3 regions of the Planococcus alkaliphilus genome follow, and region 1 is predicted to be linked to each of the others. Evidence: riboswitches for the same ligand, from Rfam matches in the RefSeq annotation. Region 1 holds a riboswitch; each other region holds the start of a gene.
What was found. Region 1 has a riboswitch for S-adenosylmethionine ahead of AC2EXB_RS06200 (methionine ABC transporter ATP-binding protein). Riboswitches for the same ligand answer to the same signal wherever they lie in the genome.
Positions count from the first base shown of each region.

Region 2: linked by a shared signal. The riboswitch ahead of ssuE (NADPH-dependent FMN reductase) and the one ahead of AC2EXB_RS06200 (methionine ABC transporter ATP-binding protein) in region 1 are both predicted to bind S-adenosylmethionine.
Region 3: linked by a shared signal. The riboswitch ahead of AC2EXB_RS04205 (transporter substrate-binding domain-containing protein) and the one ahead of AC2EXB_RS06200 (methionine ABC transporter ATP-binding protein) in region 1 are both predicted to bind S-adenosylmethionine.

Region 1 covers NZ_CM168060.1:1,199,329-1,209,043, reverse strand. Annotated here, with positions in the region: gene sufC (Fe-S cluster assembly ATPase SufC) at 1-79, opposite strand, end outside; gene AC2EXB_RS06225 (YuzK family famiily protein) at 346-501, opposite strand; gene AC2EXB_RS06220 (hypothetical protein) at 690-1,223, opposite strand; gene AC2EXB_RS06215 (dicarboxylate/amino acid:cation symporter) at 1,330-2,496, opposite strand; gene AC2EXB_RS06210 (MetQ/NlpA family ABC transporter substrate-binding protein) at 2,695-3,513, opposite strand; gene AC2EXB_RS06205 (methionine ABC transporter permease) at 3,550-4,218, opposite strand; gene AC2EXB_RS06200 (methionine ABC transporter ATP-binding protein) at 4,211-5,236, opposite strand; SAM riboswitch class I at 5,322-5,425, opposite strand; gene AC2EXB_RS06195 (thioredoxin family protein) at 5,474-5,785, opposite strand; gene AC2EXB_RS06190 (ribonuclease M5) at 5,791-6,129, opposite strand; gene gcvH (glycine cleavage system protein GcvH) at 6,293-6,673, opposite strand; gene AC2EXB_RS06180 (arsenate reductase family protein) at 6,751-7,104, opposite strand; gene AC2EXB_RS06175 (acyl-CoA dehydrogenase family protein) at 7,194-8,975, opposite strand; gene AC2EXB_RS06170 (acetyl-CoA C-acetyltransferase) at 9,023-9,715, opposite strand, start outside.
Region 2 covers NZ_CM168060.1:3,105,048-3,114,762, reverse strand. Annotated here, with positions in the region: gene AC2EXB_RS16215 (short-chain fatty acid transporter) at 1-1,254, shown strand, start outside; gene AC2EXB_RS16210 (quinone oxidoreductase family protein) at 1,277-2,263, shown strand; gene AC2EXB_RS16205 (dicarboxylate/amino acid:cation symporter) at 2,699-3,949, shown strand; gene AC2EXB_RS16200 (hypothetical protein) at 4,054-4,323, shown strand; gene AC2EXB_RS16195 (hypothetical protein) at 4,509-5,078, shown strand; gene AC2EXB_RS16190 (MGDG synthase family glycosyltransferase) at 5,080-6,192, shown strand; gene AC2EXB_RS16185 (DedA family protein) at 6,213-6,803, shown strand; SAM riboswitch class I at 6,845-6,954, shown strand; gene ssuE (NADPH-dependent FMN reductase) at 7,055-7,600, shown strand; gene AC2EXB_RS16175 (LLM class flavin-dependent oxidoreductase) at 7,629-9,011, shown strand; gene AC2EXB_RS16170 (gamma-glutamyl-gamma-aminobutyrate hydrolase family protein) at 9,165-9,715, shown strand, end outside.
Region 3 covers NZ_CM168060.1:804,769-814,483, forward strand. Annotated here, with positions in the region: gene AC2EXB_RS04190 (hypothetical protein) at 46-477, shown strand; gene AC2EXB_RS04195 (amino acid ABC transporter ATP-binding protein) at 527-1,276, opposite strand; gene AC2EXB_RS04200 (amino acid ABC transporter permease) at 1,292-1,975, opposite strand; gene AC2EXB_RS04205 (transporter substrate-binding domain-containing protein) at 2,036-2,884, opposite strand; SAM riboswitch class I at 3,015-3,123, opposite strand; gene AC2EXB_RS04210 (DUF4256 domain-containing protein) at 3,223-3,780, opposite strand; gene AC2EXB_RS04215 (NAD-dependent epimerase/dehydratase family protein) at 3,959-4,978, shown strand; gene AC2EXB_RS04220 (hypothetical protein) at 5,040-5,759, opposite strand; gene AC2EXB_RS04225 (ATP-binding cassette domain-containing protein) at 5,761-6,633, opposite strand; gene AC2EXB_RS04230 (GntR family transcriptional regulator) at 6,633-7,007, opposite strand; gene AC2EXB_RS04235 (NADP-dependent oxidoreductase) at 7,167-8,102, shown strand; gene AC2EXB_RS04240 (hypothetical protein) at 8,324-9,322, shown strand; gene AC2EXB_RS04245 (helix-turn-helix domain-containing protein) at 9,357-9,710, shown strand.

The DNA.
Region 1 (9,715 bases):
TAATTGTTAAGTTCACACCTTTTAAAATCTCTTTGTCTTCGATTTTAACGTGTAAATCTGTAATGACCAAAGTTGACATGTAAATACCTCCATAAAGTGAATTTTGAATGGAAACCATTCTTAATTAGTATCATTCTAATCTTAACCGAAATTCACTTGAGTAGCAAATCTTTAAACCGAAACCGAAATTGCATAAAAAACAATTTACAACACTGATTTTATAAAGGTTTTTAACGAATACTCCTGTACGAGCTCCATTGGTTTTATTTTCAATACCGCATAACTAAATGAGAATACATATCAATAAAAAAACCAGCGCTCAATCGCGCTGGCTCTGGTTTTCTATTAGTCACGGTGTACTAGACGCTCTAAACGAGCAGCCACTTGCTGGCCTTGCTGATAATCTCGTTCTCTCCGTTGTTCCACTTTTACAATCTTGTCAGTGTCGTTTTGATATTCGTCGATACCAAATCCGTGTACATCTCTAAACGCCTGTTCCATCTTTTCGGTATGTTCAATTCCGTGTGAATCGATAATGAACCATTCCTCTCTGATTTTGTTTCACTCTTATTATACCCATTGCTTTCCAGTAAAAACCCATTTAAACGAAGTTTCCTGAAATTAGCCCCATTGTCGGATAAAAAATACGTAAAACAAAAGACCCAGCCAAAGCTGGGTCTTCAAAGTTATTATTGAGATACTTCATTAAGAAGGCTTGAAGGAATTAGCCCTTGCTCTTCTAATAAAGCGTTAAGTTTTTCATCAGCTTCCATGAATTTTGCGTTAGCCGCTTCAAAAGAAGGCGCTTCTTTAGTCAATTCTTCCGCTTTCATATCATATGCTTCTTTAATTGATGCAAATGATGTTTCAATGTCTGCTTGCTGCTCTTCTAGTTCAGCTGGAATTTCGATTCCTTCCACAGCTTTCGCCGCTTCTTCTGCTGAAGTTTTCGCTGCATCTTTCATTGTTTGAAGATCTGCACCTTCTGGAAGTGTTTCTTCCGCTTGAGCTGTTTCGTAAGCATTCAAGTCCGCATCAACAGCGTTGATCGTTTTTGAAATGGAAAGATAGAATTTCATCATATCCTGTTTTACATCTGTATTTTGTTGAGCTGTTTCTTCTGTTTCTTTATCAGTTGAAGCTTTTTCATCTGATGCTGTATCATCGCTGCACGCCCCTAAAAATAAAGCAGCTGAGAATCCGATTGCAAGTAATTTCTTCATGTTGTTTCCCCCTTAGTATAATAATCCTTCCATATAATAGCATACGCGATATGAAGGAGTATATAGTTGGGGGAATAGCCGGAATAGATCGAATTACGCATGTATTCTAAACTTTTTTGCCATTGTCAAAACGGTCTACGATAATCGCTAAAGCGCCGTCGCCCGTTACATTCGTTGCAGTTCCAAAACTATCCTGCGCCATATACAGCGCAATCATCAATGCAATCATTGTTGGATCGAAACCAAGCATCACTTCAAGCAAACCGAGCGCGGCCATAACAGCTCCCCCAGGTACGCCGGGAGCAGCAATCATGGTAACGCCAAGCATAAAGATGAATGGCAAGAAATCAGAGAACGAGGGATCTTGCCCCGTGATAAATAGAACGCCGATTGCACAAGAAACAAGCGTGATCGTGCTCCCAGACAAATGGATTGTTGCAAATAAGGGCACAGCGAAATCAACTACCCGTTCATTTGCACCAGTCTTTCGTGCTTGCTTCACTGTAACCGGAATCGTTGCTGCAGAAGACTGTGTGCCAAGTGCCGTAAAATAGGCAGGAAGCATAGTTTTCAATAGGAACAAAGGGTTTTTCTTAGTTAATGCACCAGCTGCTGAATACTGAACTGACAGCATCACCCAGTGCAGAATGACAATCATAACGAATACGACAGCAAAGAGCGAAAGAATCTTCGCTACCGCTCCCCCGTATGCCATATTCGCAAAGATGCCGAAGATGTGGAATGGCAGCAATGGAATAATGACATAAGAAATGACTTTTTCAATAATCGATTGAAATTCTTCAAAAAACGAAAGCATCGTTTTGCTGCCCGTCGAAGCCATTCCGATTCCAAGCAAGAATGCCAAAATCAAAGCAGTCATGACGCCGAATACCGGTTCCATTGGCATATCAATGAAAGAAGTGGCCAAGGATTTTGCAGGATCGTCAATGCCATTCATCGAACCTTTATCCATAAAGTTCGGCAAAATGGCAGTTGCCGCAAAGAAGGCCAAAATTCCTGCCACAATAGTCGAAGCATAGGCAAAACCCGTCGCAAGGCCCAGCAGTTTCCCAGATCCTTTCCCGAGCTTAGCAATTCCAGGTGCGATAAAACCAAGAATAATTAACGGCACGACAAAGTTAAGAAAATTTCCGAACACCGTAGTGAATGTCGCAAAAATGCGCGCCATCCATTCAGGCGCAAAAGAGCCGATTAGAACGCCTAATGCAATTGCCAGAATAATCCGGGGCAATAAGCCGAATTTGAACTTCATGCGATTGTCCTCCCTAGATGAACAAATGTATATTTTATTATTTAAAAATAGCACAGGAAGCAAATAATTGTAACCCATTAGTGTATTCTCGTAATATTTTCATTATTCCACAAACAAGTTTCAATTGATTTAACATCTAAATTTTATGCAATAAAAAAAGAAGGTCCAATTTTACTTGGACCTTCTCTTTATCGTTGATCAGTCGACCGGTACGACTGCCCCGCCCCACTCTTCAAGGATGAAATCTTGGATTTCTTCTGATTTCAATGCTTCAACAAGCGCTTGGACGTTTTCACTGTCTTCATCGCCAGCTCTTACGGCAATTACGTTTACGTAAGGCGACTCAGAGCTTTCAAGTGCAATGGAATCTTCTAACGGATTCAAGCCTGCATCGATTGCATAGTTTGAGTTGATCAATAAAGCGTCGCCTTCCCCTGATTCATATAGCTGAACCATCAAAGCAGCTTCATAGTTTGCATCAAATTCAAGATTTTTCGGGTTTTCCACAACATCGCTCACTTCGGCAACCGTCTTGTCAATGCCTTCCGCTAAAGTGATTAAACCTTCCGCTTCAAGAAGTGAAAGAATTCGTCCGTGGTCAGCAACCGAGTTGCTCATTAAAATCGTCGCGCCGTCCGGCAATTCATCTAATGAAGCATATTTTTGAGAATAAACGCCGATCGGCTCGATGTGGATGCCGCCTGCATTTTCAAAATCATAACCGAATTCTTCGATTTGAGATTCCAGGTACGGAATATGCTGGAAATAGTTCGCATCGATTTCTTCTGAATCCAAATCCTGGTTCGGCAAGATATAATCTTGATAAGTTTCAATTTCCAATTCAATGCCTTGCTCTTCAAGAAGCGGTTTGGCTTTTTCTAAAATCTCCGCGTGCGGCACGTTAGACGCTCCGACTTTTAATGTGCTTGACTCTTCTTCGCTTGACCCGCCGTTGTCGCTCCCGCACCCAGCCAGTGCCAATACGGATAATAATGTTCCTGCTACAAGTTTCTTCATGTGTGTGATCTCCCTTTTTTCTATAATGTTTTTCTATTAACGCTTATCTGAGCGAGTGGTCATCCAGTCGCCGATAAATTGAATCGCAAATACAATGACCAATATTAAAATCGTCGCCATTAACGTGACGTCTTCGCGGCTTCGCTGGAATCCATCAAGAAAAGCCAAAGTTCCCAGTCCGCCTGCACCAATAATTCCAGCCATTGCCGTATACCCGACAAGGGCAATGGCTGTTACCGTAATTCCTGATAGCAACGCCGGCTTAGACTCCGGCAAAAGCACTTTGCGGATAATCGTCCAAGTGGTCGCTCCCATTGAACGTGCAGCTTCGATAACGCCTTTATCAATTTCTTTTAACGCGATCAACACCATCCGCGCATAAAACGGCGCTGCCCCGATGATCAAGGCAGGCAGAGCTGCGTTCGGCCCACGGATTGTACCGATCAGGAATTTCGTGAACGGGATCAATAAGATGATTAAGATGATAAAAGGAATAGAGCGGAAAATATTGACGAAAGCTCCAGTCAACCAATTGACGATGCTATTTGCCCATAATTGTTTAGGCGCTGTCAAAAATAATACAATTCCGAGAACCAGCCCAATGACAAAAGTGAAAAACGTAGACATCGCTGTCATGTAGAGCGTTTCAAGTGTCGCTTCCCACATGTTCTCCCAATCAACGTTCGGGAATAAGGACTCAATCATTTGACATCACCTCCGTTTGAACGCTTTCTGCATTCAAATAAGTGAGCGCCTCACTGATTTCCTGGGCAGAACCTTTCATCTGTAAGATTAAGGTTCCATAGGCTCCGCGTTGCGTATGCGCGATATTCCCTTGCACAATATTGACATCCACTGGATACTTGCGGATCAGCTGTGTCAAAATCGGCTGTTCGGTTTGGTCGCCTACAAAGACCAATTTCACCAATTCCCCAGTCGGATATAGCTTCCGCAAATTCTTGATCGTTTCCTGGGAATCTTCCGTGTCGGTTACTTGAGCTACAAAACGCTTCGTGATTTCTTCTTTCGGAGATTGGAAGACGTTCAGCACATCGCCAAGCTCTACTACGCGTCCGCCTTCCATGACGGCAACCCGGTGGCAGATTTTCCGGATGACGTGCATCTCATGGGTAATCAACACAATCGTTAGCCCGAGCCGTTTATTGATATCGACCAGCAATTCAAGAATCGAGTCTGTCGTCTGCGGATCAAGTGCCGATGTCGCTTCATCGCAAAGCAGCACTTCCGGTTCGTTTGCCAATGCCCGTGCGATGCCAACCCGCTGTTTCTGGCCGCCTGATAGCTGTGAAGGATATGCATTTTCTCTTCCTTTTAAGCCAACCAATTCGACCAGTTCCAATACGCGCGCATCTCGCTTGCTTTTAGGCACACCGGCAATTTCAAGCGGAAATTCGATATTCTCCTTGACGGTACGCGACCATAGCAAGTTAAAATGCTGGAAAATCATACTGACTTTCTGCCGTGCTTTGCGAAGATCATTGCCTTTTATTGCCGTAATGTTTTGGCCATTGATGACAACCGATCCATCGGACGGTTTTTCCAAACCGTTCAATAACCGGATCAAGGTACTTTTTCCGGCGCCGCTATAGCCGATAATGCCGAAAATTTCACCGGCTCCAATGGACAAGTCCACATGATCAACGGCGGTAAGAGAACCTTTTCCTGTATCGAAGACCTTCGATAATTTTTTCAATACAATCATTATTTACAACTCCTACCCCAAAATAAAAAACCCTTCTGCGCAGAATTGAGCAGAAGGGTGAACGTGTAATGACACGATAACCGTTCTCTCATCTTCCAAAGTCAGACTTTGTGTGATTTGGCACCATTTCATTTTCATGACGGTTGCCGGGCTTCATAGGGCACTTCCCTCCACCACTCTTAATAAGAGTTACGATATTTAATTAGTATTCAGAAATTCAATTTACCATGCAGGGATTTATTCGTCAACAGTTTTTAACTTTTCATACAAAAAAGGCACTGAATGAAAAGCATAGATCTTTTCTTTCAACTGGCCGTTCTCTGTAATCAGCAGGCATGGCACGCTTTCGACTTGATACAAAGAAGCAATTTCCTGTACATAATTTAAATTCGCTTTGCCCAAGCGGACATTCGGGACCAGTTCTTTGACGACATCCATCATCTTAGAAGCAACCTGGCAGGTGCCGCACATGGGCGTATATAAATAATAAGCGGCTGATTCATGCGTATTTTTTTCTTTCAGCCACTCTTTATGTGTCCATTCATTCATCTTGTTCATCCCTCAGTTACTAGCTTATTGACTTGAACATTCGCTGAGATCAGCACATCAAGCAAAATCCGGATCGGCGTCGCTGCCACTTCCTTATAGCTTCGATTGATATAGAAATGCCGCGCTTCAGGGAATTCCCTTTTGACCAATTTCCGCAGCTGCTCACCGGATTTATCCGCATCCACCAAAATGATGATATCCAGATCCTCATAAGGCAGCAGCAACTCTTCAAGCCTTGACGCACTTACTGTACCATTTGTGCAAAGAATCGTCACGGGTTCTGCAATGAGCGGTGCAATTCTGGTTTTATCACTGCGCCCTTCTACCACGATCACCTTTTCCATAAGACTACACCTCACTGGAAATAGATAGCTGCCTCAACTAGTTAAAGCCTTATAAGCAAGAGTTAATACTCTTATTATAAAACGATTGCTCGATTTGTTCTAGAATCCTGCTTATAGTGGAAAATCTGGAGATGAAAAAAGCGCCCAAAAAGGCGCTTTGATTTTACTCGTTTGTCATTTCTTTGTATTGGTCTGCAGTCATCAATTCGCCAATTTCAGCTTCGTTCGGGGATTCGATTACCACCATCCATGCTTGTTCGTATGGAGACTCGTTCACATGTTCAGGGTTGTCCTCGAGTTCAGCATTCACTTCGATTACACGGCCGCTGATTGGTGCATATAGCTCTGATACCGTCTTAACTGATTCAACGCTGCCAAATGGCTCGTCTTTTTTAATTTCGTCGCCGACTTGCGGAAGCTCAACAAAAACGATATCGCCAAGTTCAGCTTGTGCAAAATGCGTAATGCCAATGCGGGCAGTGCCGCCTTCTACTTTTACCCATTCATGTTCTTTTGAATAACGAAGTTCTTGTGGTGTACTCATCGAAATCCCTCCAGATATGTAATTAACTCAATTTCAGTTTGACATAAACCCCATTGAAATACAAGATTTCAAATGCTTTATAGCCAAGCATTTTGATAATCCGCTTCTTTGAATCCGAGCGTTGTTTTCTGCCCGTCAAAAGCGAGCGGACGTTTGATCAACATGCCGTCAGATGCAAGCAGTTCCAGCTGTTCATCTTCGGACATTGAAGACAGTTTATCTTTCAATCCAAGCGAACGGTAGATCATGCCGCTTGTATTGAAGAATTTCTTCAATTCCATGCCGCTGCTTTCATAAATCTTTCTTAGTTCTTCTTTTGATGGCGGATTTTCAGCGATGTGGATCTCGTTGAATTCCACTTCATTCTGCTCCAGCCATTTCTTGGCTTTGCGGCACGTCGTACATTTCGGATAAGCGTAATAAGTAATCATGCAGAAACCTCCTTTTCCACAAGCTTACCAAAATAAAGGCTGCTGGTCGACGTAAAAAAAGCGCGGCTCGGAAGCCGCGCTTTTCAAAATCACACTACGTATTTTTCAACTTCGATCAATTTAACCGCTGCTTGGCGTTTTTTCTCGATTACATTGTAAGGAGTTGAACGCGTCAGTTTGCGGAGCGCTGACAGCATCATGCGCTGGTTGTCTCCGTCAATCGCAGCCAATAATGTTTCTTTTGCGTCTTTTTCAATTTTATCAAATGCTTCTTGGCAATAGATTTGTGTGTAAAGCAATTTTTGCTGGGCTTTTTCTTCGCCTGAAGCAGCAATCGCTTTTTCTGTACGAAGCACTACAGATTCCATCGCGAAGACATTGCTCACGATGTCAGCGATATTGACAAGCACTTCCTGCTCGCTTTCAAGTTTCGTGCCGTAAGTTTGTGCTGCAAGACCCGCTGCAAGCAAAGCGATTTTCTTCGCATTTTTCACCAAGTATTTTTCTTGAGCCAAAGCTTCAGTGCCGATTTCTTCCGGCATCATCATCAATAGTTCTTCCTGTAATTGCTGTGCATGCTGAAGCAATGGAAGTTCGCCTTTGACCGCTTTACGGATCAATGTTCCCGGTACAAGCAAGCGGTTGATTTCGTTTGTTCCTTCGAAAATACGGTTGATGCGTGAATCGCGGTAGATGCGCTCAATTTCGTATTCCTGCATGAAGCCGTATCCGCCATGCAATTGCACGCCTTCATCGACGATGTAATCCAATGTCTCTGTACCGAAGAATTTATTCATCGAGCATTCTACTGCAAATTCGGCAATTGCATTTGCAACCAATTTCCCGTCCGCATGCTCTTCATCCGTGAATCCGCTCATGCGGTCTTCGAACAATCCAACTGTGCGGTAAACGGAACTTTCCACCGCATACAGATGAGAAGCCATTGTTGCCAATTTTTCACGCGTTAAGTTGAATGAAGAAATCGGCGTTTTGAATTGTTGGCGCTGGTTTGTGTAAGGAATCGTTAATTCCATTGCACGTTTTGAAGCTCCGATCGTGCCGACTCCCAATTTGTAGCGGCCGATGTTCAAGATGTTGAAAGCGATGATGTGTCCGCGTCCTGCCTCGCCCAGCAAGTTTTCAACCGGCACTTCTGCGTCTTCTAAGATCAATGTACGAGTGGAAGAAGATTTAATCCCCATTTTCTTTTCTTCCGGTCCAACCGATACGCCTTGGAATTCGCGCTCTACGATGAATGCAGAGAATTTATCTCCGTCAATTTTCGCATAAACCACGAATACATCGGCAAACCCTGCGTTTGTGATCCATTGCTTCTCGCCGTTCAAGACGAAATGCGTGCCTGCTTCGTTAAGTTTTGCTACCGTTTTTGCACCTAAAGCGTCGGATCCTGAGCTCGGCTCAGTCAAGGCATAAGCTGCGATCATTTCACCCGTCGCAAGGCGCGGCAAGTATTTCTGTTTTTGTTCTTCGTTGCCGAAAAGAACGATCGGCAATGAGCCGATCCCTACGTGGGCACCGTGAGTGATCGAGAATCCGCCGGCTTTCGACATTTTCTCTGCGATCAATGCAGATGCGATTTTATCGAGGCCCAGTCCACCGTATTGTTCCGGAACATCGGCTCCAAGCAACCCAAGGTCGCCTGCTGATTTCAATAAACGCACCGAATGCTCAAATTCGTGGTTTTCCAATTTTTCGACCACTGGCATGACTTCGTTGCTCACATAATCCTCAGTCGTTTTCGCGATCATTTTATGCTCTTCTGTAAAATCTTCCGGTGTGAATACCCGTGATAAATCTGCATCTTCGATTAAAAAACTGCCGCCTTTAATTAAAGTTTTTGACTCTGCCATTTTTTATTCCTCCTAAGTTTTAGTTATCTATATTGAACGGAAAATTTTTATAGCATTTCAAAGACGCCTGCTGCGCCCATTCCGCCGCCGATGCACATGGTGACAACGCCGAACTGTTTTCCTTGGCGCTTGAGTTCACTCATCATGCGCAAAGTCAAAATGGAACCTGTAGCGCCGAGCGGATGGCCAAGTGCAATCGCACCGCCGTTAAAGTTTACTTTGTCGATATCAAGCCCAAGCTCGCGGATTACACCAAGCGATTGGGAAGCGAATGCTTCGTTCAATTCCCATACATCGATATCTTCGATGGATAGTCCAGCCAGTTTCAATGCTTTTGGAATCGCGACAACTGGGCCGATCCCCATGACTTCCGGCGGTACGCCGCCTGTTGCAAAGGAACGGAATTTCGCAATCGGCTTCAATCCTAAAGATTCCGCTTTTTCGCGGTCCATTACCAGAAGTGCGCCTGCGCCGTCTGATGTTTGGGAAGAGTTCCCAGCCGTTACGGTGCCGCGTGCAGAAAAGGCTGCGCGCAATTTATCGAGTGTCTGCACAGTCGTGCCGTGGCGAACACCTTCATCCATTTCGAACATAAAGGATTTTTCCTGGTATTTATTGTTTTCATCCACGAATCGCTTTGTCACTTCGACCGGCACGATTTCTTCTACGAAATGGCCTTTTTCAATAGCAGCTGCAGCTTTTTCGTGGGAACGGACCGCAAAAGCATCCTGATCAGCTCG
Region 2 (9,715 bases), 1.8 Mb from region 1:
ATCATATTAACAGCCATTGCTTTTATTGCAGGAGTTATTTTCACGGATTCGAGCCCACTCGATATGATGCGGTATTGGGGAGATGGCATGTGGGGACTATTGACTTTCACTGCCCAAATAATCACCACATTTGTTTTGAGTTATGCATTGGCTTTGACCAAGACAGTTTCCAATACGCTTGAAAAGATTGCAGCTAAATGCAAAACACCGAATTCCGCTATTCTGATGGTGACTTTCACTGCACTAGCTGCTTCTATGATCAGCTGGGCTTTCGGATTGGTCGTTGCAGGGATTATGGCGAAACTGGTTGCGAAAAAAGTTCTTGATGTCGACTACCGGGTGCTGGTCGCTGCAGGCTATTCCGGATTCTTAATCTGGGAAGGCGGGTTGTCCTCTTCACCAGCCTTATTCGTTGCGACAGCCGGACATATTTTCGAAGGAGACATTGGCGTCGTGCCAATTTCAGAAACTTTGATGTCGGGTGTGAATATTGCAATCGTCCTTATTCTATTTTTCACTTTGCCTTTTGTTATGCGCTTTATCCATCCGAAAAATCCGAAAGACCGCTACATTGTCGATCAAGCTCGTTTGGAAGATAAAATCGTAGTGGAAGAAAAGAGAGAAGAAACGAATTATCCAAATGATAAAATCGAAAAGACGCGCCTTATCCCGCTTATCGGCGGATTTTTAGGACTTAGTTATTTGATCAACCATTTCATTACAAATGGCTTCTCATTGGATTTAAATACGGTCAACTTGATTTTCCTAACAGCTGCTCTTCTCTTGTTTGCTAACGTACGCGAACTGGCTGAAGGCCTATTGAAATCGGTTAGCAGTGTGGGGCAATTTGTTTTGCAGTATCCGTTCTACGCAGGGATCATGGGGATGCTCGGGGCTTCAGGTTTGGCTGTCCTTTTATCCAACTTTTTCATTGATATTTCCAGCGCTGACACGTTGCCGCTATGGACCTTCCTTTCTGCCGGCATACTGAACGTATTTATTCCTTCCGGAGGCGGCCAATGGGCTGTTCAGGCACCGATTGTTATCCCGGCAGCGCTTGAAATGGGCGTGGATCCGGCAAAAGTGGTCATGGCAGTAGCCTGGGGCGACAGCTGGACAAATATGATCCAACCATTCTGGGCAATTCCGCTGTTGGCAATCGCTGGGCTGAAGATCCGCGACATCATGGGCTATACGATGATTGCTTTGATTTATGGAGGCTTGGTCATTGGAGCGTGTATGTTGATATTTTAATTAGTAAAGGCGGCGTTATCGAATGAAAGCTATAGTAGTGAACGAATTTGGGCCACCTGAAGTGTTGGCGCTTCAGGAAATTGGCAAGCCGCTAATTGCTTCAAACCAAGTATTGATCCGGGTTCACGCCATAAGTGTGAACTTTGCTGATATAAAAGCGCGCCAAGGCCAATATCATGGAGTTGAAGCAGGTTCAGCGTTTATTCCCGGACTCGATTGTGCGGGAGAAATCATTGAAATAGGGGAAGCGGTAACCCATTTTCAAGTGGGCCAGCGCGTCATGGCGTTTCCAAAAGAAGGCACCTATGCAGAATACGTAGCAGCGGATGAAGCCCTTACTTTCAAGGTTCCGGACGAATTGGAAATGGAAACAGCGGCCGCTGCCCTGACAATCGGGATTACTGCTTATAACGTCATTAAGAAAATGGCACATCTCATGCAGGGAGAGACGATCCTTATTCACGCGTCCGCTGGAGGCATCGGTTCGACTGCAATTCAACTGGCCAAAATTTTTGGTGCGGCCCAAATTATCGGGACAGTTGGCAGTGATGAAAAAATAGCGGCCGCAAAAAGTTTTGGCGCAGACCACGTCATCAATTATTCGACTGAAAATTTTACAGAGCGAGTAAACAACATAACGGATGGCAAAGGGGCAGATGTAATCTTAGATACGATAGCGGGACGCAATTTTGAAAAGAGCCTGGAATGCTTAGCGCCATTCGGCAGGATCGTAAGTTTTGGCCACGCCAACGAAGGTTCTATAGCGGGCATTGTCAAAACGACAGACCTCCATTCCAGCTGCCGCTCGGTACTCGGATACAGTACGGGAACTTACCGAAAAGAGCGCCCTGAATTTTTACAGGAAGGCGCTGCGGCCATTGTGGAATTATTGCTGCAAGGAGAATTGAACATCCCGATTTCGAAACGCTATCCGTTAGCTGAAGCTTCAAAAGCGCACGCCCATATTGAGAGCAGGAAAAGCATTGGGAAAGTGATGCTGTTGCCGTGAAAAATAGGTAAAATAAACGTAAAAACCGTATCCAGCTATTTTTAGCGGATACGGTTTTTTTTTCGTTTTTCTCTGGCTAAACTTTTGAATTTAAATAAGGATTTAAGAATTGGCGCCTGTTTTTGTGTAGAAATGGCCTGTTTTTTTCTGCAAATTATAAAAGTAATAAAAACAAAGCTATATTTGTATAGTTAAAATTGAATTTTAATGTATATTCATACAGATTTAGCAATAAGGATAAAAAGTTCTCTATTTAAAGATTAACTGAGATAAATCAAGGGTATTATGGAAAAGGTAACACCGTTACTATACCAGTTTTCACGAATCATTACATAAATATACGCTATTTTTATTAAAGTGTAATGATATTTTACTGTAAAATTATTTCGTTTTCGGGTAAACTAAAGCCTAATCTTAAAAAAAGGAAGATGATGAATGAAAAAAAAGAGTTTAACTGTGAAAGTGTTAACTGGATTGGTCTTAGGGGCAATTGTTGGTTTGCTTATCAATTTGTTTGCACCCGGATCATTTGAGACTTTAAATACATACGTATTTGTTCCTGTTGGACAATTATTTTTGAGCTTGATCAATATGCTCGTTGTGCCGCTTGTTTTCTTTTCTATTGTACTTGGAACAGCGGGGCTTGGAGATCCAGCAAAGCTTGGCCGGATCGGTTTGAAAACGATTACTTATTTTTTAGTGACGACGACAATCGCTATCGTGATTGGCCTTTCGCTGGCATCAGTAATTCAACCAGGGCTTGCTGGCGATTTTGATTTAGAAGGGGCGTCTTTTGAATCTGAAGAAGCACCATCAGTAGTCGATACTTTATTGAATATTATCCCATCCAATCCGTTAGCTGCGTTGACGGAAGGCAATATGCTGCAAATTATTGTTTTTGCTGTATTTGTTGGTTTGGCTTTAACGGCGTTAAAAGAAAAAACTTCTGGTTTGCTTAAATTGATGGAGCAGGGCAATGAAGTGATGATGTATTTGGTCGGACTCGTGATGAAGTTCGCTCCGTACGGTACATTTGCATTGATTGCAACTGCTGTCGGGTCGCAAGGATTTTCAGCGATGAAAGCGATGGGAGCTTACATGCTGGTTATACTGGCAGCATTAGCAATCCATGCGGCCATCACATATGGCGGGACCATCGCCTTTTTGGCTAAGAAAAATCCAATTTGGTTTTTCAAGAAGTTCGCGCCTGCTATGACAGTCGCATTCAGTACGTCAAGCAGTACAGCCACTTTGCCGGTTTCGATGGAAGTCGCCCAAAAAGAATTGGGCGTTCCAAAGTCGATCAGTTCATTCGTACAGCCGCTTGGCGCCACCATCAACATGGATGGCACCGCGATTATGCAAGGGGTGGCGACAATGTTCATCGCTCAAGCTTATGGCATTGATTTGACGGCTATTGAACTGGCAACGGTTGTTCTGACGGCGGTTCTTGCAAGTATCGGTACAGCTGGAGTTCCGGGAGTTGGCCTCATTATGCTTGCGATGGTATTGAGCAGCGTGGGTCTTCCGGTAGCGGGAATCGGCTTAGTGATCGGAATTGACCGTTTGTTGGATATGACGAGAACAGCTATCAATATTTCAGGAGATGCGGCATGTGCAGTTTATGTAGCGGAAACTGAAGGAAAAAGAGACATTAGAAAACAAGAAGCAGAAGTAGAAGCATAAGAAATGGCAGCCCGTTCTCACTTGATGGTGAAAGCGGGCTGTTTTCAGTTATCTGAACTTTTGATGGTATACTGTCTTTAAAGAATAGAAGCGGAGGCGAAGAGATGTACGATGTTTGGAAAATCCGATACAAATTGCATAATATACGGGTTGAGAAAAACTTAGGCAGCCAAAAGCTTTACGTCGATGGAGTATTGCAGGATGAATTTATTGGATTTGCATTCGGTTCACGGCTGTTCGGAAAGCTAAAAAATGAAGACGGCGAAACGGAAAATATCAAAGTTTCAATCGGCATCCATTGCCTGGAATCGAAATGTTTGATTTTTATCGGTGAGAAATTGGTTTATTCCACAAAAGTGCAATGGGAAGGCTGAAGCGAGAGATGCAGAAATGCATCTTTTTTTATTTGGCTAAATGTAACAACGGCTTATATCCAACTACGTCTCAAGTCCTGTAAAGGAAAAGTCCTGCGCCCGATGCTCCGTTTTTTCTGTGGAGCTAAACTTAAGTTAACTTATTAACCGGTGCTGCAGAAGGCAGCAGTAGAGGAGATGCGGCAATGGAAGTCTACATTCTTTTTACAGACACGAAAACATCCTTATCAAAATTGATCAAAACGTATACGCGCCATCCTTACAGTCACGTTTCGTTAGCGTTTAGTTCTGACTTGGCCGAAGTCTATAGTTTTGGACGGAAAAATGCGGAGAATGCTTTTAACGGCGGCTTTGTAAAAGAAGAAATGGGCAATCACTTATTTCAGCGAGCGCAATGCGCGGTATTCAAATGCTCGGTTGATGCTGAGGGGTTTGGAGCGATGAAAAACTTCGTTTCTGCTATGGAACAGGACCGTGACCGTTATAAGTATAATTTAACGGGATTGTTCGGAGTGGTGGTAAAACGCGGGCTTGGATGCGAAAATTCGTTTTTCTGTTCTCAATTTGTAGCGGAAGTGCTGAGGGAAGGAGGCATCAGAATTTCTGCGAAGCCTCCGCGTTTAACGATGCCAAGAGATATATTCTGTTCCCAGTCCTTGGAACTGGTTTACAGCGGACCATTAGCAGACTATCCGCGTTTAAGTTCTCCAAAGATAGATAAAAAAGAAAGTCAGTTATGGATGGAGGCGCTTTGATATGAAGAAAGTATTGATATTTCCCTTACTGAACAGTATGCCTTCGGGCCATCATCAAGTAGCAGAAGCGATGAGTGAATTCATCGGAGGCCATTCAGCGGAAGTTGAATGCAAAAAGATTGATTTGTTGAGTGAATGGAATGCAAAAATCGAATCGGCAACAGTTAAGGCGTATTTGAATTGGATCCGGAGAGCGCCTAACTCTTATGCATGGATTTATCGGCAATTTGCATACAGATCGCCAAAAGAAAAGAGCCATAGAACGTATGAATGGCTTTTTATGAAAAAAGTCAGCGAAATTTTAGAAAGGGAAAAACCTGACTTGATCATTTGTACGCATGGATTTCCTTCGCTGTTCATCAATAAGCTGAAGAAACAAGGGAAATGCAAAGTCCCTTGCCTGAATGTGTATACGGATTTTTTCGTGAATGATGTATGGGGAAGAGCGTGCATCGATTATCATTTTGCACCAAACCAAGCGATTAAAGGAACGTTATGCCATAGCGATGGAATTCCCGAAAGCCGCGTTTTTGTAACAGGCATACCGGTGAGTGAAAAGTTCAGCAATCAAAAAGATCATCGTTCCAAAAAACAATTAACTGTTTTAGTTTCAGGAGGAAGCACTGGACTAAGCGAAGTCTTGGACCAACTGGATGAAGAAATCAGTGCCGAAAAATGGAGCTTTCAAGTTCTTTGCGGAACCAACAAAAAACTCCAGCAGAAAATCATCGGTTTAAACCATCCGGCCATCCATGCGATTCCTTACATTTCTTCAAAGGAGATAATGAATAGGTTGTACAACGAAGCTGATGCTATTGTGACAAAACCGGGAGGAGTCACTATCAGCGAAGCGCTAAGAAAAGAATTGCCGATTTTCATTCCAGCGGCTCTTCCAGGGCAGGAAGAAATCAATCTGGCTTATTTACTGGAGGAAAAACTGGTGTTTGCGGTTCCTGAAGGGCGCCGGCTAATGGATTTTGTAAATGAGACCTTGGCGGATGAAGAAATCATTGAACGATTTCGAACACGCGTCAAAGCTTATAAAAGTTCTTTGAACCTGAAGAACTCGGATGAGATTTACCGGGAAATCGAAAAGATTTTAGTGGGCAATTAAGCGACTGGAGAGTGAGCGGTATGGTTGAAGGGATACTGGCTTTTCTTGAAAGTTTAGGGATGCTGGGCTTATTCAGTGTGATGTTTTTAGAAGGATCGTCTATGCCGTTTCCCGGAGTGGCCCTTGTGATTGCTTACGGCGGATTGTTGAATCATAGCCTTGCAGCCACTGCCTTGTTATCAGCCGGCTTGGCAGTGGCCTATAGTGTCGCAAGTTTAATTCCTTATTTCCTGGGCAATAAACTTCAAACCTTCTTTCAGAAAAAATTCGATAAAGGATTAAAGAAGGCTTCTATATTATTTCATCGCTACGGCATTTGGAGCATTGCCATTTCACGTCCATTTGGCATCGGAAATTACATTTCTTATCTGGCGGGCATGAGCAGGACTCCAATTGGGAAGTATGGAGCGCTGACTTTCATCGGCATTTATCCTTGGTGCTTTGCCATGCTTCGCATCGGCCATTATTTTAATGGGAATTACGACGCTTTTAAATCTTTTGTGGCAGCCAATCAAATTTCAATGTACGGCTATATTGTTGTTCTCCTTGGTGCAATTGGCATCTGGCTCTATATGAAAACGAGAAGTCAGAATAATAAATTTAATGCTTGACACTTTTAATTCCTAGCATTATGATAGGCATTAATTAAATAAACTTATCCAGAGAAGCCGAGGGACTGGCCCGTTGACGCTTCAGCAACCTCTGACTTTGTCAGAAAGGTGCTAACTCCAGCAAGAAGATTTTTTTCTTGAGAGATAAGGACAGAACCTATTAGATTTAATAGCCTTCTTTTCTTGATATCGAGAAAAGGGGGCTATTTTTTATTTTTGAAAAAAACGGTTCAACAGAAAGGGAGAATGAAATGAGTGAAATTGTGATTTTATCAGGAAGCCCTGCGAAGGAATCCAGATCTGAATTGGTGTTAAAACATTTAGGTGAATTATTAGAGAAACAAGGATTTTCAGTCGCCCACATTTCCGTGAGGGACGTTCCGCAGGAAGATTTGTTCGAAGGGCGCTTCGGCAGTCCGGCTATCGCTGAAATCAGTACATTACTCCACCAATCACGGGGAGTTATTGTCGGATCGCCTGTTTACAAAGCAGCCTATTCAGGTGTATTGAAAGCATTGATCGATCTCTTGCCGCAAGATGTTCTGCAAGCGACTCCGGTTTTGCCGTTGATGACGGGAGGAAGTTCTGCTCACTTATTGGCGCTTGAATATACGTTAAAACCATTGCTTGCGAACTTGAAAGGACAGAGTTTAAAAGGCATCTACCTAGTCGACAGCCAAATTGATAAAACGAATCCACATCAGCCAATCATTGAAGCAGAAGTTGAGCAGAGGCTGAAAAAGCAGCTGGAATACTTCTTAGAGATTATCGAAAGGCAGCCGGTGACGAGCGCATAATATAAGATTTTTTAAGGAGGAGAAGCAATTGGCAGAGAAAAGGATCTACTTGAATGCTTTTGACATGAACTGTGCAGGCCATCAGTCACCAGGCTTATGGACACATCCAGAAGATCGGTCTCATACTTATAAGACAAGCGAATATTGGATTGAGTTGGCAAAGCTTTTGGAGCGCGGCGGTTTTGATGCTATTTTCCTGGCGGATGTACTCGGAACTTACGATGTGTACAAAGGTTCACGAGATGCGGCTGTTCGGCAAGGCGCCCAATCTCCGGTTAATGATCCTGCTTTAGTGGTGCCATTGATGTCCGCAGTGACAAAACATTTGGGCTTCGGCGTTACCGCTTCGACGACTCATGAACATCCTTATACATTTGCCCGCAGAATGTCGACATTGGACCATTTGACGAATGGGCGCGTCGGATGGAACATTGTCACTTCCTATTTGAAAAGTGCGGCACTCAATATCGGTTTAGAGGACCAAGTAAAACACGATGAACGCTATAATATCGCGGCAGAATATTTGGAAGTCTGCTATAAGCTTTGGGAAGGAAGCTGGGAAGAGGATGCAGTGGTATTGGATAAAGCGAACAGCATCTATGCAGACCCTGAAAAAGTCCATGACATCAATCACGAAGGCAACTATTACAAAGTGCCGGGCGCTCATTTATCGGAACCTTCACCGCAGCGGACTCCCGTTCTCTATCAGGCAGGGGCTTCTAAAAAAGGGGTGGAATTTGCAGGGCAGAATGCTGAATGTGTCTTTATTGGGGCGCCAACCATTCAAGCGGCAAAACGTTCAGTGGATAAATTGCGCAAGCAGGCAGAACTTGCCGGGCGCTCTCGTGAAGAAGTGAAAATCTTGACGATGCTGACGCCAATTGTCGGAAAGACCGAAGAAGAGGCATGGGCAAAATACGAAGAGTACAAAAAACACATCAGCCACGAAGGGGCACTTGCTTTATTCGGCGGATGGACAGGAATTGACTTGTCGAGCTATGCGCCTGATCAGGAATTGGAATACATCGAAAATGATTCCATCCAATCGGCTTTGGAAAACTTCACCAAAATTGATGCAGAGAAAAGATGGACAGTGGAGGACATCAAGGAATTTGTCGGAATCGGCGGTATGAGCGCTTATACAGTCGGTTCAGCCGAACAAGTGGCTGATACTCTGGAGCAATGGGTGGAAGAAGCTGGAGTGGATGGCTTTAATATCGCCTATGCCATAACCCCAGGAACATTCGAAGATTTTATCGAGTTGGTGGTGCCGATTTTACGGGAGCGCGGTTTAGTGCGGACCGAATATGAGGGGAGCACATTGCGCGATAGCTTATTTGGAAAAGGCGACCGTCTGCCTGCCCATCATCACGGAAAGAAATTTGCATTGGAGAAAGCGGAAATTAGTTGAACTTCTTATACCGGGCTAAGTGAAACCATGAAGAATCTTCAATGCTTCATGGTTTTTTAACGTGTAAATAAAGAACTTCCTTGAACAGCTAGCAATTTTGCTTTTTATTCTGTATGTTTATTATATTCAGATAAAGTAAATGGGGGAAACAGAATGAGACCGATTATTGGGATTACCGCATCAAAAGAGTTAGGGCACGACCACTATTCAATTGAACAAGCAGATACTGAAGCCATTATGCAGGCAGGAGGATTGCCGATCATGCTTCCGCATTTACGGAGTGAGGGAGAAATTGAACAAATTGCCGAACACATTGACGGCTTGTTTGCAGCTGGTGGATACGATATCGATCCTACCTTGTTTGGAGAAGAACCGCATCCGAACTTAGGCGTCATTATTCCATCCCGCGATGCTTTTGAACTTCAGTTGATGAAAAAAGTATTGGAGCTCGGAAAACCGATTTTGGGGGTTTGCCGAGGCGCACAGATTCTAAATATTGCGGTCGGGGGAGACATGTATCAAGACATCACTGACCAAATAGAAGGAGATTTGCTGCAGCATAAACAAAAAGCACCAAAATTCCATGGCTCCCATTATGTGCACGTGCCGGAAGGTTCATTGTTGAACCGTTTGACTGGGAGCCGGAAATTGACGGTGAACAGCCGCCATCACCAGGCAAACCGCCGTGTTCCTGATTCGTTTTT
Region 3 (9,715 bases), 390 kb from region 1:
TTAATTTTGCCCACTATTCGATTTGGCAGGAGGGTGCATTGGCTTATGAATTATCAAGAATTGGTTGAAAAAGAGGCATATCATCTTACTTTTCAAGGGTTTGAACAGACAAAGGGAGCAAGCAAATTATTAACTGTTTGTTTCGGTGGAAGTCCTCACGAAACAGAGTTGCTCATCGGGAATCCGCAGACTTTGGAACGCTGGCAAATCAGTTTTTCTTCCTTTGCATTCTATTCGGCAACGTTTGAAGATTTTACTGTAGTCAAGGAACATGAAGTGTATCAAGGATATGCGTTTCGGATCTATGAGAAGTCGGATTTGATGGATCGGTTAAGAACGGATGCAAACTTAGAGGTGCAAGAGAGGAATAGAGGGAAAATCTACCGGCATTATTCATTTGCCTGTATGGAACATCAGGTTGATGTGGTGTCTTGTGATGAACCCAGTACAAAAATGCTCTGTTCTTATTCCAATTAAAACAGCCGAGCTCTCCGCTTTAATGGACGAGTTCGGCTGTTTTTATGAATTAAGCTCTTTTCAGCAAGACCTTTTGCAGAAATTTCTTTGTCCGTTCTTCTGTAGGGGCTGTGAAAATATCTTCGGGCTTTCCTTGTTCGACAATGTGCCCCTCTGCGATAAATACGACGCGATCCGAAACTTCTCGTGCAAAATCCATCTCATGCGTTACGATAACCATGGTTTGTCCTTCTAAGGCGAGCTCCTGGATGACCGTCAACACTTCGCCAACAAGTTCAGGATCTAGTGCAGAAGTCGGTTCATCAAATAATAGGAGATCCGGTTTCAGTGCGAGAATCCGGGCAATCGCCGCCCGTTGCTTTTGGCCGCCCGACAATTGTTCCGGATACTGGTTTTTATGTTCCAATAGTCCAACTTTTTCCAGCAATCCTTCTGCTTCACGCACCAATTCCTGCTTGTTCCGTTTTTGCACGACAAGCGGTGCTTCAATAATGTTGTCAATCACGGTTTTATGCGGAAATAAATGAAAATGCTGAAAGACCATACCAGAAAATTGGCGAACATCAACTTTTTGCTTTTTACTTGGTGTTTTCCCAGTGAATGAAACATGGACATCATTGATTTGAAGTGAACCGCCTGAAGGCGTTTCTAAGAGATTCAGGCATCTCAGTAAGGTTGTTTTGCCAGAACCGGATGGGCCAATGATGCTGACAACTTCGCCTTTTTTTATTTCCAATGAAATGGATTTCAGGACTTCTACCTGTTTGAATTGCTTGCTTAAATTTTCAACTTTGATCAATTTGGGAACCTCCTATCAGGCAGTGACATAGCGGTTTGCTTTTTTCTCTAAATAATCTTGAAGCAAGGTGACAAGGATGCAAATGGACCAGTAAATGAGTGCCACGAGAATATATAAGGTTAGGCTTTCATAAGTTTGCCCGACCACCACTTTGGCGCGGTAGAACATTTCAGAAACAGTGATGACCATCGCTAGCGAAGTTCCTTTGATGATATCCATGAAAGTGCTCGATAGCGGAGGCAAAGCAATACGAGTCGCCTGCGGCAGAATGATGCGCGTCATGGTTTGCCAATAGCTCATCCGAAGCGTCTCAGCAGCTTCCCATTGTCCTTTCGATACAGAAGAAATGGCAGAACGGATAATTTCGGCCGTATAGGCAGAAAAATGAATACTGATGCCGATAATGGCAGCAGTAAGCGGCTGCATTTCAATGCCGATCATGGGAAAGCCGAAATACAGGATAAACAGCATCACCAAAAGCGGAGTGCCCCGCATAAAGGAGATGAAAAGCCGGGCTGGGAGAGACAGTCCGATAAAGCGGTTCATTCGGGCAAGAGCTACAAATAAACCGAGGATCAAAGCAAATACTAGGCTGACCAGTGCAATCAAAATGGTTTGCCAAGCTCCTTCCAGAATAAAAGGAAGAGAATCAATTGCGATTTCTACATTAAAAAGATATTCCCATTTAAAGTCGGCCATTGGAAGACTCCTTTACTTAGTATCTAGAAAAGAGGAATCCGAGGATTCCTCAAAAAATTTTTATTCTTCTTCAAGCGGCTGTGTTACATCAGCACCAAGAAATTTAGTTGAAATTTCTTTCAATGTGCCATCAGCAAGAAGCTCCTCAATAGCACCGTCAAGTTTTTCTTTCAGCTCCGGGCTATCTTTCGGCATTACGATAGCACTGCTGCTGAATGAGAATCTAACATCTTCAGCCAGTTTCAATCCCGGTTTATCAAATTGTTCAAGTGAGCGCAACAAGACAAGATAGTCATTTAGCGTAGCATCGACGCGGCCGCTGACGATTTCTGGAAGCACCGTGTCAGAGCCTGTGTAGACAATCACTTCAGCCCCTTGTTCTTGAGCAAATTTTGAGTAATTGCTTGTCGCGGACCCCCCGACTTTTTTGCCTTTCAAATCTTCTACTGATTCAATGCCGGAGTTGTCACTTTCACGGACAATGGCTGAACCATATGAATGCTTGACTGGAATCGTGAAATCAAATATCTCTTTGCGTTCGTCGGTAATCGAAAAATCATTCGCGGCAATATCAATTTGGCCATTGCGAAGAGCTGGCAGCAATCCGTCAAATTCCATTTCTTTGAATTCAACTTCCAATCCAAGCTTTTCTCCTAAGGCACGAGCAAGTTCTACATCATATCCTGTTAATTCTTTTGTTTCTTCATCGTGATATGTAATCGGGTAGTAAAGCCCTTCTGTGCCGACAACGATTTTGCCTGCTTCTTCAATTCGATCCCAAGTGTTCTGTTCCTTGTTTTCTGTTGAAGCATTCACTTCATTTGAAGATTCATTGCTGCTGCATGCGGTTAGAAATAAACCGATTACTGTAATTGCGACGAGCCATAAAAGCTGTTTGGTCTTTTTCATGTCTTTGCACCTTCCTTTTCTATTGGTTTACTTGGTTTTAAGTTAATAGAATTGTCCAGATATGAGGGCAAACAAAAAGCCTCTTCTATAAGAAGAGGCAGGCATGCGAAATCACATTGATATTCTGCTCTTCTTATCTCTCAAGCTAATCAAAGCTTGTTGGATTTGGCACAGTGCTCTAAAGTGAGCCCGCTGCCGAGGTTTCGTAGGGCCAATCCCTCCACCTCTCATGATAAGAACAAATTGCTATTAAACTATGTTGACAACTGTATCATCATTATATTTTACCGTCAACACAAAATTCTGATAAATCTCATCTTATTTTTTATTAGAAGTTGTTAAACGTTCAACGATCCCCTGAATCCCCTAGCGGCATAATACGAATCCGCTCCGTTATGATACAGAAACACTTGCCCGTAGCGGAAATCACAGAAAAGGGCGCCGCCGCGATTTCTGATTTCAGCAGGAGTCTGCACCCAGCTCGATGTCTTCATATCGAATTTCCCTAACGACTGCAGCTTTCGGTATTGTTCTTCTGTCAGCAATTCAATGCCCATGTCCGCCGCCATGCCGACCGCGTTGTTTTCAGGCTTGTTTTTCTTGCGCGATTCCAATGCTTCCGGGTCATAGCAAATGCTTCTTCGGCCAGTCGGGCTTTCTGCGGAGCAATCGAAGAAAATGAATTCATCCGCTGCAGCATCATAATCCACAACATCCGGTTCGCCGCCAGTCCGTTCCATTTCATGGAGCGACCATAATTTGTCTTCATTCGCTTCCAGTTTGTCCTGGATTTTGGCCCATTCGAAATTTTCGTGGCGGGTGATGTTTTTCTCGAACCGCTCTTTTAACGTGTTGAGAAATGCTTCGCGTTGTTCGGGTGATAATTGCTTGCTCATGCTAATTCCTCCTTTAATGGATCTTGCTATTGTTGGTTTTAGTATATAAGAAAGCAGCAGGGTTTTGGAGAGGTGCATCTATTTTATTTTCAGTAGAGGATTGTCTGGAGCTTTTGCAGAATAAAAGAAGCAGGAAAGCAGATCGTTTTTCATTCAGTAAATTGAAGGAGGAGTGTATGTGAATATCTTGATCCTTGGAGGGACCCGTTTTTTGGGGAGATTTCTGACCGAGGCGGCTCTCAGCAGCGGCCATGAAGTGACCTTATTAAATAGAGGAAAAGCGAATCCGGATTTGTTTCCAGAAGTGGAAAAGTTGACCGGCGACCGGTACGGGGATTTACAAGCGTTGAGAGGGCGGAGATGGGACGCCGTTATTGACACATCCGGCTATCTTCCATGGTCCGTTCAGGAATCTGCGGAACTGCTGGCAAAATCCGTAGGACATTACACATTCATTTCAAGCGCATCGGTTTACATCGATTTAGAATCTCCGGGGATAAATGAAGAACACGCAGTCGGCCGGCTTTCAGCGGAAAAGCTGGGAGAATTGAAAACAAAAGAGGCGGAAGCTGCCATCAATGAACATTACGGTGAGTTGAAATTTTTGTGTGAGCAAGAAGTGGAACGTGCGTTTCCGGAAGGTGCCCTGAATATCCGGCCGGGACTTATCGTCGGGCCTCATGATTTTACGGACCGTTTTACGTACTGGGTTAACCGCGTAGCAAAAGGCGGTGAGGTGTTGGCGCCGGGGCGGCGAGACAAGGAAATCCAGTTTATCGACGTCCGGGATTTGGCAGAATGGATCCTCCGGCTGGTCGAAGAACAACGGACAGGCACATTTAATGCGACCGGCCCCGACTCCACACTGACGATGGAGAAATTCTTGGAGGAATGTAAGACCACCCTTAAGAGTGATGCGGATTTTGTTTGGGTGGATGAGCAATTCCTGTTGGGCCACAAAGTGGAAGGGTGGTCCGAATTGCCGCTGTGGATTCCAGACAGTATGTACATGAATGGCTTTCTTGGAGTGGATATCCAAAAAGCTTTACAGGCCGGATTAAGGTTCCGCCCGCTCACTGAGACCATTCGCGCCATCCGCGAATGGGAAATGACAAGGGAAACGGCTGAACGAAAAGCGGGGATGGATCCGGAAAAAGAGCAAGCCGTGCTGCAGGACTGGCAGCAGCGTGCGCTGTAATAGGAAAAAAACGAGTTTCCACGGGATGAAATTTATCCAGTGGAAACTCGTTTTTAATTTATTACAGTTTAATCGGTATGCGTTTTGTCAGCATGCGGGTAGCTATGATCAATACGGCAATCAAAAGGAGCGAACCGATCACGGACATCAGCAAGCTTGCTTCAGTTGGAATGTACGGAATCCAAGGAATGATGGTGCTTAAGCCTGCTTCTCCCCAGAAGAATCCATTCAAGCTGAGGGCCACAATCGCGAGCCCGACAAACCCGAGTCCAATCAGCCAATTAAAGCGGTAATAGCCGATGCCGATCAGCCAGCCGACCAAATAATAAGTGAACACGTTCAGGAAGAAGACCCCGATGGCAGAAAACCAGCCGCTTGTCCGTTCGAAAATGGTCAGGCTATCTGATTTTACGGGCATGGAAACAAAGTTGGAGATAAGGTTTTCGATGCCATGGATAGCAAGAGGCACCACAGTGACGGCAATTGCGAGCCCGACAGCGCCGATGACTACTCCAAAGAACATATCTTTTCGGCTGATTCCGTGCTGGACAAAATACGCCATGAAGCCGAAAGCAGTGATGATTCCACAGACGAGCATGAAAATGGCGGCTGAGTAGCTGGAGAAGACGAAGAATCCTTCCACATTTGCGTCGTTGCGATTGGCGATAAACATGCCGATGACATGGGCCAGTGTCAGGAATGAGAAAAACCAGATGCTCCATTTGAATTGTTCCAAGAAAGAATCCCTTGCGATTTTCGGATAGAGTTTGACCGATTTCATATCAGTGTGCCTCCTCTGTTAAGTGGATGAATAAATCTTGCAGGGAAACCGGGCCGATTTCTAAGCCGAGCTGCTGCGCTTTTTGTTGGTCTTCTTCACTTAAAGCGCCGTAGACCATTACGGATTTTGTGCCGCCAAGCTTTTGTTCGTTCAAAACTTTTAATCCGGCGACAAATGCATCGACTTGATCCGCTGCACCTGTAATAGAAGCGCCGCGGGAAGCGATTGTTTCGTAATCTTCGTTCAACACGAGGCGGCCTTGGTCGATGATGACGACTTGATCAAACAGATAATCCATTTCCGATACTAAATGAGTGGAAAGAATGAACGTACGAGGATGCTTCGCCTGATCAGCCAGAATTTCCTGGTAAAAGATTTCACGCGCGGGTGCGTCCATGCCTACATAAGCTTCATCAAAAATCGTAATCGGGGAACGGCTCGCCAGTCCGATGACAGCATTCAACGCGGACTGCATCCCTTTCGACAATTTGCTGATCGGTTTATCCAATGGGAGTTTAAATCGTTTCAGCAGATAGTCGGCATATTCTTTATCGTAATTTGGCCGGTAATATTCCGGAAATTCAAGATACTGCGGAATTTTCTCGTATTCTTCTTTGTAGTCTTTGTTGTAAATAAAAGATACTTGCAGCATTTTATCGGCGTTTTCAAATACCGGTTCACCGTCAATGAAAACTTGCCCTTCCGTTGTCTCACGAAAAGCGGCGATTAAAGACAGAAGGGAAGTTTTGCCTGCGCCGTTTCGTCCGATCAAGCCGTGGATCCGATTCGATTCGAGTGATAATGACAAATCTTTCAACGCTTCAAATTTACCGAATTTCAATGTCACGTTATCTATTTTGATATGAGCTTCCATCATGTGTCACTTCCTTTCGCATTTTTAATCAGTTCAATGATTTCTTCTTGGGAAATGCCGAGTTTCTTCGCTTCCTGTACTAAGCCAACAACGTAATTGTCGACAAAAGCTTTTTTGCGTTGATTTACCAATGTTTTTTTTGCTCCTTCTGCTACAAACATGCCAATCCCTCGCTTTTTGAATAGGATACCTTCATCCACTAATTGATTGATGCCTTTAGAAACGGTCGCATGGTTAATTTTGTAGAAACTCACAAGTTGGTTGGTCGATGGCGCCTGATCGCCTTCTTTTAATTGGTCATTTACAATTTGGTCTTCGATCAATTCACGGACTTGAAGAAAAATGGGTTTGTTCGAATCGAATGGACTGCTCAATGGATGCACCTCCTTTTTTGTATAGGATATATGGTTATATACTTATGTGTATAACCATATATCCTTATATTCGTTTTGTCAATCATTCTGATAAAAAATAAAGGCAGTGTTTGAAAATGAAATAAGGGGAAAAGAGAAAGGAGGAAAGGGGAGATCCAGATGAAAGCAATCGTAATTGAAGCGTACGGTGGAAAAGAACAACTGAAAGAAAAAGATATGCCCATGCCAAAAATGGCAGACAATCAAGTGCTGCTTGAAGTCCATGCGACTTCGATTAACCCGATCGACTGGAAACTGCGGGAGGGGTATCTGAAAGAGATGCAGCCTTTTGAGTTTCCAATCATCCTTGGGTGGGATGCAGCGGGAGTCATTGTTGAAATTGGAAAAGACGTGAAGGATTTCAAAGTGGGCGACCGCGTATTCGTGCGGCCTGAACTCACAAGAGAAGGGACTTATGCTGAATTTATTGCGGTGGAAGAGCATCTGCTTGCGAAAATGCCCGATGCGATGACATTCGAAGAAGGTGCGGCGATTCCGTTAGTAGGGTTGACCGCATGGGAATGCCTGGTTGAAGTGGCCGGCGTAAAAGAAGGTGATAAAGTATTGGTGCATGCAGGTGCAGGCGGTGTCGGAACGAATGCGATCCAAATCGCCAAAAGCTTCGGTGCTTATGTCGCAGCGACCGCCAGCAGCAAAAATAAAGAGCTGCTGGAATCATTGGGTGCGGACCAAGTCGTCGATTATAAAGAAGAAGCATTCGAAGAAGTCATCAAAGATTTTGATATCGTCCTTGATACCTTGGGAGAGGACGTTCAAGAAAAAAGTTTCGATGTCTTGAAAAAAGGCGGAATGCTTGTGTCGATTGCGCAGCCGCCGGATGAAGAAACGGCCAAGAAACACGGTGTCAAAACCGGCTATGTGTTCCTTCAGCCGGAAGGCGAGAAGCTGCGGAAGTTGGCGAAGCTTTACGAAGAAGGCAAGTTAAAGCCGGTCATTGGAGAGACTTACGGATTTTCTGCAAAAGATTTGCAGGATGCGCATGCTGCGAGCGAAACGCATCATGCGAAAGGGAAGATTGTCATTAAAGTGAAATAAGTGGGAAGCAGGTCCAATCCAAATGGGCCTGCTTTTTTGTATGGGTGAATTGTTCGTCTCATATATTGTGGTTCTCTTTAGCTCAAACAAGTGATTAAAATTCACCTTAAAGAAATTATAAACACATACGATGATTTATTTCATTATGACTATATTATTGGTAATATGTTACTGTATTTAAGTATTTATAACCGTTTACTATAGTTGAAGGGGGATTAATCATGGTTAGAGAAAATACTTTAGGATATTACGAGCTTTTGAAAAAAGATGAACATCATCGTTATAAATCATGGGAGCACATTTATTTATTTTTTAAAAAGAATCATCGAAATTTACATAATGAAGAAGTTAAAGACCAAGCTAGTTTGCATCTTGCATTTTATTTAGCCAGTTGGGGAATGCTTCGAGGAGGTTCTTTTCTTTTGCAGAAGGATTATAAAATCCATCGTTATTTTATTGAATCAATTGCAGCAGATCCGAAATTTTGGATTTTCTACAGTGAAGAAGAAATGGAGAAGGAAATATATTTTGCTCTAATTGAAGAGTTAATTCTCGAAACAATGGAAGTTTATCGAAATGCAGTTATAGAAATCAACGGTAAGAAAAAGACCGTGGTCATTACGGACACGCTGGTGACAAAAATACTTTTAGGTGTCTATGGAAATGTGCCGGCTTTTGATCGTTATTTCAAAGCAGCAGCGAAAGAACATGGGATTTCGGCTTCATTAGGAAGAAAATCTTTAGAGCAAATCTTGGAGTTTTACGAAAAACATAGAGAAGAATTTAGTCGAGTCCAAGAAAGCATTTCTGAAGAAGTTTATTATCCTCCAATGAAGTTGATTGATATGTACTTTTTTAATTATGGATTGGAAAAAGACAAAGGCTCTCAGGAAAGTGTACAGGAAGATTTAGACAAAGCAGAAATAGAACTAGAGCCGGACAATCAATCAGCGTCAACTAAAATTCGACGGAACCAAAGCGGAATGGGTATTCAATCTGTCAGAAATTTTATTCTCGAAAAGCTGGCTGCTGAGAAAGCAGCGGGAGCAAAATTTGTGGATTTGAAATCCGGGGATATCCATAATGCTATGGGCTTAAAAAGTCGTCTCCCAACAGTATGCCAAGCTATGATCAGCATTCCGAATTATCGAATAGAAGTCATTCATCAAACTCCAAGTGGACTAAGTTCAACAAATGTTGTGAGGTATTTCTTGAATTAAATAAGAAGAGATTTTAAAACAAAGGGGAATAGACATGTCTAAATTAGCAGCGAATCTGAAATTATTGAGAGAGAAAAATAAATTGTCTCATCAAATTGTTGCAGATCATTTGAAAATAACAAAAGCGACATATAGCAAATTTGAAACGACCAATGCTGAACCGGGATTAAAGCTATTAGTAAAACTAGCAAATTTATATAACGTTTCTTTAGATGAACTGGTAGGCAGGCAGTTTACGCCAAACGGCAAAGTAATCGATCAAATATTGTTGAAAAAAGAAATGACGAAAGAAATTAATAGCATGGTAAAACAAATTGCGAATGAATTTATTCAAAACAAGGAAGCGGATATTGTAAAGCGGGTAAAACAAAAGTTTAATTTAAACTGAAGAAT